3 regions of the Streptomyces sp. NPDC048415 genome follow, and region 3 is predicted to be linked to each of the others. Evidence: riboswitches for the same ligand, from Rfam matches in the RefSeq annotation. Region 3 holds a riboswitch; each other region holds the start of a gene.
The links. Region 3 has a riboswitch for S-adenosylmethionine ahead of AB0D27_RS26300 (glutathione S-transferase C-terminal domain-containing protein). Riboswitches for the same ligand answer to the same signal wherever they lie in the genome.
Positions count from the first base shown of each region.

Region 1 (3,265 bases), on a different contig from region 3:
CCGAGCGAGAAGACGTCGCTGGGCGGCCCCACCTCGGCGCCGTTGCGGATCTGCTCCGGCGAGACGTAGCCGACCGAGCCGACGACGGCCCCGGTCCTGGTCAGCGCCGTCGCCTCCAGCGCCCGTACGATCCCGAAGTCGATGACGCGCGGACCGTCGGGCGCGAGCAGGATGTTGGACGGCTTGAGGTCGCGGTGCACCAGACCCTTGGCGTGGATGGCGGCGAGGGCCTCGCCGAGCGCGGCCGCGAGCGTGCGGACCGCGTCCTCGGGCAGCGGGCCGTGGTCGAGCACGGCATCGCGCAGATTCGGGCCGTCCACGAACTCCGTCGCCATCCACGGCCGTTCGCCCTCGGTGTCGGCGTCGACGACGCGCGCGGTGTACGTGCCGGTCCCGCCGACGGTCTGCGCGGCCCGCACCTCCTGGCGGAACCGCGCACGGAAGGTACGGTCCTCGGCGTGTTCGGTCCGCACCACCTTGACGGCGAGGCGGAGTCCGGCCCGTGACGCGGCGAGATAGACCTCGCCCATGCCGCCCGCGCCGAGCCTGCCCAGTACTTCATAGGGACCGATCCGCCGAGGATCCGTCTCGCGCAGCGCCTGCACCCCGTGCTCCCCTGTCCGCCGTACGGCCGCTGAGGGGGAGCGTATACGCCATGTGCTCGTCGGAGGGTCAGACCGCGGGCACGCAACGCCCTTCCTCCGTACGGTAGTTCCACTTGGCGCCGTCCTGGACGAGCTCCTTCACGGCGCCCACGAAGCGCTCGACGTGCTCGTCGGGGGTGCCCGCGCCGAAGCTGACGCGGATGGCGTTGAGGGACTTCTCGCCGGGCGCGGCCTCGGGGGCGCCGCACTCGCCCTGGGTCCCCGGGTCGCTGCCGAGGAGGGTGCGCACCAGCGGGTGGGCGCAGAACAGGCCGTCGCGGACGCCGATGCCGTACTCGGCGGACAGCGCGGCGGCGAAGTGCGAGCTGTTCCAGCCCTCGACGACGAAAGAGATGACGCCGACCCGCGGGGCGTCGTCGCCGAAGAGGGAGAGCACGCGCACTTCGGGGACCTCGGCGAGGCCCGCGCGGACAACGGCGATCAGCTGCTGCTCACGGTCGACCAGCGTGTCGAAGCCGGCCTCCGTCAGCGCCTTGCAGGCGGACGCGATCGAGTAGGCGCCGATGACATTGGGCGATCCGGCCTCGTGACGGGCGGCACTCTCGTGCCACTCCACGTCCACTCCCCCGTCCTCCCGCCGCGACACCTTCCGGCTGGCGCCACCGCCCGCGAGGTAGGGCTCGGCCTCGAGCAGCCAGTCGGATCGGCCCGCGAGGACGCCGGAACCGAAGGGCGCGTACAGCTTGTGCCCGGAGAAGGCGACCCAGTCGACGTCCAGGTCGCGGACGGACACCGGGTGGTGCGGGGCCAGCTGGGCGGCGTCCAGGACGATGCGCGCGCCGTGCGCGTGGGCGGCGGCGGCGAGCTCACGCACCGGCCACAGCTCACCGGTGACATTGGACGCGCCCGTGACACAGACCAGCGCCGGGCCGTACGGGTCCCTGCCCGCGAGGGCGCGCTCCAGAGTGGCGACGGCTTCGTCGGGGGTGCGCGGGGCGTTCAGGTACGTCACCCGGGCATCCCGCCAGGGCAGCAGCGAGGCGTGGTGCTCGGTCTCGAAGACGAAGACCTGGCAGTCGGCCGGAAGGGCGGCGGCGAGCAGGTTGAGCGAGTCGGTGGTCGACCGGGTGAACACCACCTGGTCACGGTCCCGGCAGTCCAGGAACTCGGCGACCGCCTTGCGGGCGTTCTCGAAGAGGTCGGTGGACAGCTGGGACAGGTACCCGGCCCCGCGGTGCACGCTGCCGTAGTACGGGGCGTACGCGGCGACGTCGTCCCACACCCGCTGCAGGGCCGGGGCGCTGGCGGCGTAGTCGAGCGCGGCGTAGGTGACCTCGCCACCGGTGACGAGCGGGACGGTGACATCTCGGCCCAGAACCGGCAGAGGGGCACAAACGGTCTGGTCGGCGGCAGCGGTGGAGACAGACATGGCGAGCTCCTGTGAGAGGCAGGCGGAATCACCGGGCCGGACAGCCCGGACAGGGCGTCTACGGCTCGGGAAAGGTGAAAAGGGGTATGCGGAGGCGGGGCTCTACGCCCTATCGCATTCGCTTGCTCACAGAAGGCTCCCTCGAACGACCAGGACCCCTGGGCTGTGTCCACTCAAAAGAGGGCGAGGGGTCCGCGCTTGCCGTAGACCTCGCTGCCTACGACCTGGTCCTCACCCGGGGCACCCCGCCACGGACGGAGGGTTGCCGGACAGCCGGCCGGGGCCTGATGGCTGTCGCTCATGACCTGCCCAGCATCCTGCCACACGATCTTCCGCACGCAACCCCGCGTCCGCATCGCGGGACGGAGCGGAAACGCCGGAGGGGCTGATTCAGCCCGTCCGGCGTTTGAGGACGAGCGCGAAGCGCGACAAGGGAGGTCTGGGGGGCGGAGCCCCCCCAGATACGGGAAGGGTAGGGGCGGCGGGGGCGAAAACCCTCCCCGCGCCGCCCGCCGGCGTCACGCGTTGCTGGCCGCCACCCACCGCTCAAGGGCCCGCTTCGCGGCCCCCGAGTCGATGGCGTCCGCCGCCATCGCCATCCCCGCGCGCAGCTGATCCACGAGGGGCGCGTCGCCCGGCGACAGAGCGACCAGCGCCGCCGCCGAGTTCAGCAGCACCGCGTCCCGTACGGGACCGCGCTCCCCGTTCAGCAACCGCCGCGCGACATCCGCGTTGTACGACGCGTCAGCGCCCCGCAGCGCCGACACCGGAACAAGGTCGAGCCCCACATCGCGCGGATCGAAGCGCTCCTCGGTCACCTTGCCGTCGCGGACGACCCAGACCCGGGACGTCGCCGTGGTGGTCAGCTCGTCGAGCCCGTCGTCGCCGCGGAAGACCAGCGAGGAGTTGCCGCGCTCGGCGAAGACGCCCGCCACGATCGGCGCCAGCCGCGGATCCGCGACCCCGACCGCCTGCGCCCGCACCCGCGCCGGATTCGTCAGCGGCCCGAGGACGTTGAACGTGGTCCGGATCCCCAACTGCGCGCGCGCGGGCGCCACATGACGCAGCGCCGGATGGAACTTCACCGCGAAGCAGAAGGTGATCCCGGCCTCTTCGGCCACCTCGGCGACCCGCTTGGTCGTCAGCTCCAGATTGACGCCCAGCTTCTCCAGGACATCCGAGGCACCGGACGCCGAGGACGCGGCCCGGTTGCCGTGCTTGACGACCTTGG
Region 1 covers NZ_JBEZKJ010000088.1:12,671-15,935, forward strand. Annotated here, with positions in the region: gene AB0D27_RS36390 (serine/threonine-protein kinase) at 1-605, opposite strand, end outside; gene AB0D27_RS36395 (aminotransferase class V-fold PLP-dependent enzyme) at 673-2,034, opposite strand; SAM riboswitch class IV at 2,224-2,340, opposite strand; gene trpD (anthranilate phosphoribosyltransferase) at 2,553-3,265, opposite strand, start outside.
Region 1: it holds a riboswitch for S-adenosylmethionine, as region 3 does, so the genes downstream of both, AB0D27_RS36395 (aminotransferase class V-fold PLP-dependent enzyme) here and AB0D27_RS26300 (glutathione S-transferase C-terminal domain-containing protein) in region 3, are expected to answer to the same signal.

Region 2 (3,265 bases), on a different contig from region 3:
GCGACGAGGATGCGATGGTCACCGTGCGCAGAAGCCATGCCTCGAAACCTAGCCCGGCGTGGAAACGCTCAAACGTTCCCGTGCGCCGTATGCAATCCGTCGGCTCAGGCCGCCGGTCTAGGCGGCCCTTCGTTTCCGGTATTCGGCGATTTCGGACATCGGAGGGCGTTCCTCCGTATCGACGGAGTGGGTGCGCGGCTCGAAGCCGTCCCTGCCCCGTTCGAACTGGGTGAGGGACGGACGGATCAGATGGCCCCGGGCCAGCCTCAGCTGGGCCGTGCGGTAGATCGCGGCAGCCATCCGGCCGAGCGCCTGCCCGTCCTGGTGGCGGTGCTTGCGGACGCCGACGTCGACCTGGGCGAGGGCGTCCAGGCCCACGAGGTGCAGCGCGTCGACGAGCATGCCCAGCTCGACGCCGTATCCGACGGGGAACGGCAGCTGTTCGAGCAGGGAGCGGCGGGCCGCGTACTCGCCGCCGAGCGGCTGGACGAAGCCGGCGAGCTGCGGCCAGTGCATGTTCAGCAGCGGGCGGGCCATCAGTTCGGTGACGCGGCCGCCCTGGCCCGCCGCCGAGCCGAGCGGGCGGTCGTACATGGCCTTGACGAGGTCCACGCCCGGGTCGGTGAGCAGCGGGCCCACGATCCCGGAGACGAAGTCGGACGAGAACTCCTTGAGGTCCGCGTCGATGAAGCAGACGATGTCCCCGCTCGTCACGAGCAGCGAGCGCCACAGGACCTCGCCCTTGCCGGGGACGGTCGGTATCCGCGGCAGGATGTCGTCGCGGTGCACGACGCGCGCGCCCGCGGCGGCGGCGACCTCGGAGGTGCGGTCCGTCGAGCCCGAGTCGACGACGACGATCTCGTCGACGAGGGGCACCTGCCGCATCAGGTCGTGGCGGATGACGGCGACGATCTCGCCGACCGTCTCCTCCTCGTTGAGGGCGGGCAGTACGACACTGACCGTCGACCCGGTGGTGCGTTTGGCGGCCATGAGCTTGTGGAGCGGGCGATCGGTCGCGGACCAGGAGCGTGTGCTCAGCCAGCGCTCAACTTCTTCCAGCACAGTCTGCGGCTCCTCACTGTCTGATCACCCCGTCTCGCACGGTGTGATCCATCTCGCGGTTCGGACGACTATCTCAACTGTCCTGGCCTTCGGTTACAGTCTTGAACAACGCGGATGACCATCGCATTGCGTAGATCATCCCCGTACAACCGAATAGCGCTCATCCAGAGGGGCAGAGGGATACGGCCCGATGAAGCCCCGGCAACCCTCCAGCCGGTCTCGTACGACTGCGTCGTCGTCGCGAGGCTCCCGGCTAGGGAAGGTGCCAAATCCGTCTCACGGCGAAGTGCGTCGTGAGGAAGATGAGGAGAAAGGGCCTCGCCTCCATGGCTGCGCAGACAGTTGCAAGCACCACGAACTCCGCGACCTCCGTCGATCTGGGTCCCGCCGCGGCGCTCTCCTGCCGCGAATGCGGTCACCGCGTGCCGCTCGGCCCGGTCTTCGCCTGCGAGGAGTGTTTCGGCCCGCTGGAGATCGCGTACGACTTCTCGGCCTACGAGACCGAGGAACTCCGCAAGCGCATCGAGTCGGGCCCCGCGAACATCTGGCGTTACGCGCCCCTTCTGCCTGTCCCCGCGGACGTCGCCGAGAAGCCGAACATCAACCCCGGCTGGACCAAGCTCGTCAAGGCCGACAACCTGGCGCGTGAGCTGGGCGTCGACGCCGGCAAGCTCTTCGTCAAGGACGACTCGGGCAACCCGACGCACTCCTTCAAGGACCGCGTCGTCGCCCAGGCCATCGAGGCCGCCCGCGCCTTCGACTTCACCACGCTCTCCTGCTCCTCCACCGGCAACCTCGCCGGCGCCGTGGGCGCCGCCGCCGCCCGTGCCGGCTTCCGTTCCTGCGTGTTCATCCCGCACGACCTGGAGCAGGGCAAGGTCGTCATGGCCGCGGTGTACGGCGGCGAGCTCGTCGGCATCGAGGGCAATTACGACGACGTGAACCGCTTCTGCTCCGAGCTGATCGGCGACCCGGCCGGCGAGGGCTGGGGCTTCGTCAACGTCAACCTGCGCCCGTACTACGCGGAGGGCTCCAAGACCCTCGCGTACGAGATCTGCGAGCAGCTGGGGTGGAAGCTCCCGGACCAGCTCGTGGTGCCCATCGCCTCCGGCTCGCAGCTCACGAAGATCGACAAGGGTCTGCAGGAGCTGATCAAGCTCGGCCTCGTCGAGGACAAGCCCTACAAGATCTTCGGCGCGCAGGCCGAGGGCTGCTCGCCGGTGTCCGTCGCCTACAAGGCCGGGCACGACGTCGTACGGCCGCAGAAGCCGAACACCATCGCCAAGTCGCTCGCCATCGGCAACCCGGCCGATGGGCCGTACGTGCTCGACATCGCGCGCCGCACCGGCGGTGCCGTGGAGGATGTGAACGACGAGCAGATCGTCGACGCCATCAAGCTGCTCGCGCGGACCGAGGGCATCTTCGCCGAGACGGCGGGCGGTGTGACGGTCGGCGTGACGAAGAAGCTCATCGAGAACGGCGTCCTCGACCCGACCCTCACCACCGTCGTGCTGAACACCGGCGACGGCCTCAAGACTCTGGACGCGGTGGCCTCGGACACCGGCCTCACCGCGACCATCCGCCCGAACCTCGACTCCTTCCGAGAGGCTGGCCTCGCATCATGAGCGTCAACGTCCGCATCCCCACCATCCTGCGCACCTACACCGGCGGCAAGGCCGAGGTGAGCGCCGAGGGCACCACCCTCGCCGAGGTCATCTCCGACCTGGAGAAGAACCACACGGGTATCGCCGCCCGCGTCCTGGACGACCAGGGCAAGCTGCGCCGCTTCGTCAATGTGTACGTCAATGACGACGACGTGCGGTTCGAGCAGGGGCTGGAGACGGCGACGCCGAACGGCGCGGGCGTCTCGATCATCCCGGCCGTCGCCGGAGGCTGACCGTCACACACGGTGAGTCCGTTACCGAAGGTAATGCTCGTCACCCAGAGTTCATCGAATTGCCCCCTCCGTGAGAGAAGCGGAGGGGGCAATTCTGCTTGGTTGAGCACGGTACAGTTGGGGAACCTGCTTCGCTTTCTATGCCAGTTTTATGCCGGACGCATATGAGTCCTTGCCCGGCAGCAGACAAGAAGTAGCCAAAGTCCCCATCTTTTTAAGCCTTTCATGGCATTTATGGGGCCCGACTTGCCCTGAATCTTCGCGAATTCTCCGTATATTCCCGATCGGCCGTGCCCAGAATTCTCG
Region 2 covers NZ_JBEZKJ010000129.1:13,889-17,153, reverse strand. Annotated here, with positions in the region: gene AB0D27_RS41330 (trehalose-6-phosphate synthase) at 1-38, opposite strand, end outside; gene AB0D27_RS41325 (glucosyl-3-phosphoglycerate synthase) at 118-1,062, opposite strand; SAM riboswitch class I at 1,220-1,371, shown strand; gene thrC (threonine synthase) at 1,389-2,687, shown strand; gene AB0D27_RS41315 (MoaD/ThiS family protein) at 2,684-2,959, shown strand.
Region 2: it holds a riboswitch for S-adenosylmethionine, as region 3 does, so the genes downstream of both, thrC (threonine synthase) here and AB0D27_RS26300 (glutathione S-transferase C-terminal domain-containing protein) in region 3, are expected to answer to the same signal.

Region 3 (3,265 bases):
GCTTCCGCCCATACCCGGGCACGGACCCGGCTCGGGGCCGGGGCCGGGGCATGGGCCTGGATTCGGTCGTGGCGCCGGTCTGCGGCGCGCCGCGGTGGTCGTCGCGGTGACGGCGGCGGCACTGGTCGGCTTCGCACTCGCGCTCCTGCTCCCCGGCGGCGACAAGGGCGACGTACCGCAGAGCGGTGCTCGCCCGACCACAACCCCCGCCGCGCAAGCCCCTTCCCGGGCCGCCGATCCGGACCGCGCGGGCACCCTCCGGGAGGGAGACAGCGGCCCCGCGGTGACGGAACTGCAGGAACGGCTCCTGCGCATCCCGAACGTGTACGACAACGGCAGCACCAGCGGCACTTACGACGCCACCCTGTCCGAGGCCGTGGCCCGCTTCCAACTCTGGTACGGCATCCGGGGCGACGAGACGGGCGTCTACGGCGACGACACCCGCGCCGACCTCGAATCACGCACCGCGCTCTGACGTTCTGTGCACCCTGTGCACTCTGTGCGCTCCGACGCTCTATGTGAACTCGCGGACGACTCGGGCCAGTTCCTTCGGCTGGTCCAGGGGAATGAGCGTGTAGCTGTCCGCGATCTCGACCAGTCGTCCGTGGGGGAGGAGTTCGGCGAGGCGTCGGCCGTGCTCGGGTGGCATGACGCGGTCCTCGCGGGCCCAGACCACGAGGGTGGGGCGCGTGAAGCCGGGCAGACGCTCGGCCGTGGCCAGCAGGAGATCGGTGTCGGCGCCTGCCGCGCGCAGCATGCGAACGGCGTCGCGGCGGATGTCCGACTGCCTCAGGACCGGCCTCCCCGGAGGGTCGCCGCGAACGCGATCGCGGCCTGCCAGTCATCCAATTGCCCCCTGACAGTGAGGACTTGGCGCGGCAGCCCGCCGCTCTCCCCGAGACCGCGGTAGTCGAAGGCGAGGACGCCGAACCCGGCATCATGGAACCGTCTCGCGAACAGATCCGTACCCGGCTCCTTGGCCACCGTGAAGCCCCCGGCCATGATCACGCACACGCCGTTGGTCCCCGGATAGTGCCAGGCGGCACACTCCGTGCCACCGCTGGCGAAACGAACCTTCTCTCGGTCCATACGAGGCCTCCTGTGATGTCTGTGTCCAGGAGGGCGCCGGCGGACTGGAGTGTGACATCACTTCAGGACATCGGACTTCTTATTCAAACCGAAGTCCCCGGAAGCGGGGGCGGTGGCATGGCCCTGTTCGATGAGCCGGGTGTGCGGCAGCAGATCGGTGGACTCGAAGCGGACGCCGGGTTCGAAGCCGGGCGACCGGCACAGGGTCATGGCCCCTGTGCCGGGCCGGCGTCCCTCGGCTCCATCAGTCAGGGATGCCCGGCCGGCTCATCCACGATGCGGGGCGAAGGCCGGGTGGGCGTCGAGGCGTCGTACGTACTGGCTGAGGTTCGCGTACGGGGCCAGCGCGTCGGCCGGGTCGAGGTGGAGGAGCGCCACCCACAGATCTACGTCCGCGGCGGTCAGTTCATTGCCCAACACATAGGGAGCTGAGGCAAGTTGACGCTCGAGCAGGTCCAGCGCCGCCGACCGGTCCTCGGGTCGAGCGGTCGGGGCGAGGTCCTGCTCGAGGAGGTCACGCAGGGCGTCGATGTCCGCGGCGAGGGCCGGTGCACGCAGCGAATGGACGCAGGACTCGTCGCGGCCGGACAGCAGACCCGCGAGGTCGCGCAGGATGTCGGGCGTGTGATTGCTGACGACGCGTCCGCTCCACCGGTCGCACAGCGCGGGCGCCGTCAGCGGACCGTCGTAGTGGTGCCACGTGGCCTCGTAGGCCCTGCGCAGGGAGGCGAGCGTGTCGGGTGTGTCGGCGGGACACACCAGGGTGCTCGTGGCGACCGAGTCCCTCAGGCCCAGCAGATCGAGAGTGATCGAGACGCGCAGCGAGAGCGGACAGCCCGCGGACAGGTACAGCTGATAGCGGTGCGGTGCCGGATAGAAGCCACCGGCGAGACCGATACCGATACGGCTGCGGAAACGGTGCGGGCGGAGGGACGGCGCGGCGACCCGCGGACGGGGGATCGCGTCAAGTGAGCCGGAAGCGCACGGAGTTGGGGTACATGTGCTGGAACTGCCGGCGTTCGAGGCGTGCGACATTGTCTCGGGCATGACTCTCCAGGGGATGCGAAGGCCACGGCCGCCTTGTGGGCACCGCGGCGGAACGGAGTGACTGCGCTTCGTACCGGTCCGGGTCGAGCGGACTAGTAGGCGCTGGAGACACGCGACAGATCGATGTGCAGGCGCCTCGTCAAGCCGTTCCTGGGCAAACTTCCCACCGGTCTCACACTCGGGGCTCGCGAGACGCGAGACCACGCTTGTCCCGCCGCACCGGCGGAACCCGGTCGTCACCCGGGGCACCCCGTCGCGGTGGAAGGGTTGCCTGCCAGCGGGCCGGGGCCGATGACCGCACGAGCAGGGGAACCCCGCCCGAGCGGCGCTGACAATCGTGACCGTCCCCGCCAGTGTCGGTGCGCCCGGTGAGGCCGTCAAGACGGCGAGACGCAGTCTCACCAGGTGGTCATCCGGGCCGTTGAGCGTTGACATTCTTTTGGGTACCTGCCTAACTTACGCCGCAGATCGGTCATGAGTGTCAGCGACAAGCCCTGGCTCGCTGGCCGGCAACCCTCGCATCGCGGTGGGGTGCCCCAGGTGACGACCGGACCGGATGATGTTCGGTAAGCGCGAGGCCCCAGCGGCCGGAAAAGTGACGGTGACGGCGATGTACGCAGCACAGGGGACGGCCGCACGGCGGCCCCGCTGCGTACTGCTGTGCGCGAACCGCAGCGTCGACCTGCTCCGCGTCAACAGCGCGCTGTGTACCGCCTCGTGCCGCGCCCACTGTCAAGGCTGACGGTTCTCTGAATCCCTGACGTGCACCGCTTCGCGGTGTTCGCTCACCCTCCCCGCCAGCCCCCGCGCCGTGCGCCGCCGTGCGCCTCGTCCCGCCGAGCCGTTTGCGCTCAGCGGTGCCGTCCCGCCGCCTGCCCGGTCCGGGGTGTCCGAATTCGCTGGAGCCCCTTCATGAGTCAACATCCCGGCATCGCTGTGTCCTCCGGATCAGCGCCCCCTGCGGAGGCGAGCCCTGGCTCCGAATCCCCCGCCGAACCACGTCCGTTGGCGGCGCAGCGCGTTCTTCCGCTGCGGCGCCCCGGTCGCTGGATCATCACGGCCGTCGTGCTGGTGCTGGTCGCGCAGGTCGGGCACGGACTCGTGTCCAACCCGTTCTACCAGTGGGATC
Region 3 covers NZ_JBEZKJ010000045.1:9,533-12,797, reverse strand. Annotated here, with positions in the region: gene AB0D27_RS26320 (peptidoglycan-binding domain-containing protein) at 1-475, shown strand, start outside; partial or broken gene AB0D27_RS26315 (alpha/beta fold hydrolase) at 515-730, opposite strand; gene AB0D27_RS26310 (hypothetical protein) at 790-1,089, opposite strand; gene AB0D27_RS26305 (hypothetical protein) at 1,147-1,299, opposite strand; gene AB0D27_RS26300 (glutathione S-transferase C-terminal domain-containing protein) at 1,357-2,136, opposite strand; SAM riboswitch class IV at 2,334-2,479, opposite strand; SAM riboswitch class IV at 2,607-2,715, shown strand; gene AB0D27_RS26295 (amino acid ABC transporter permease) at 3,049-3,265, shown strand, end outside.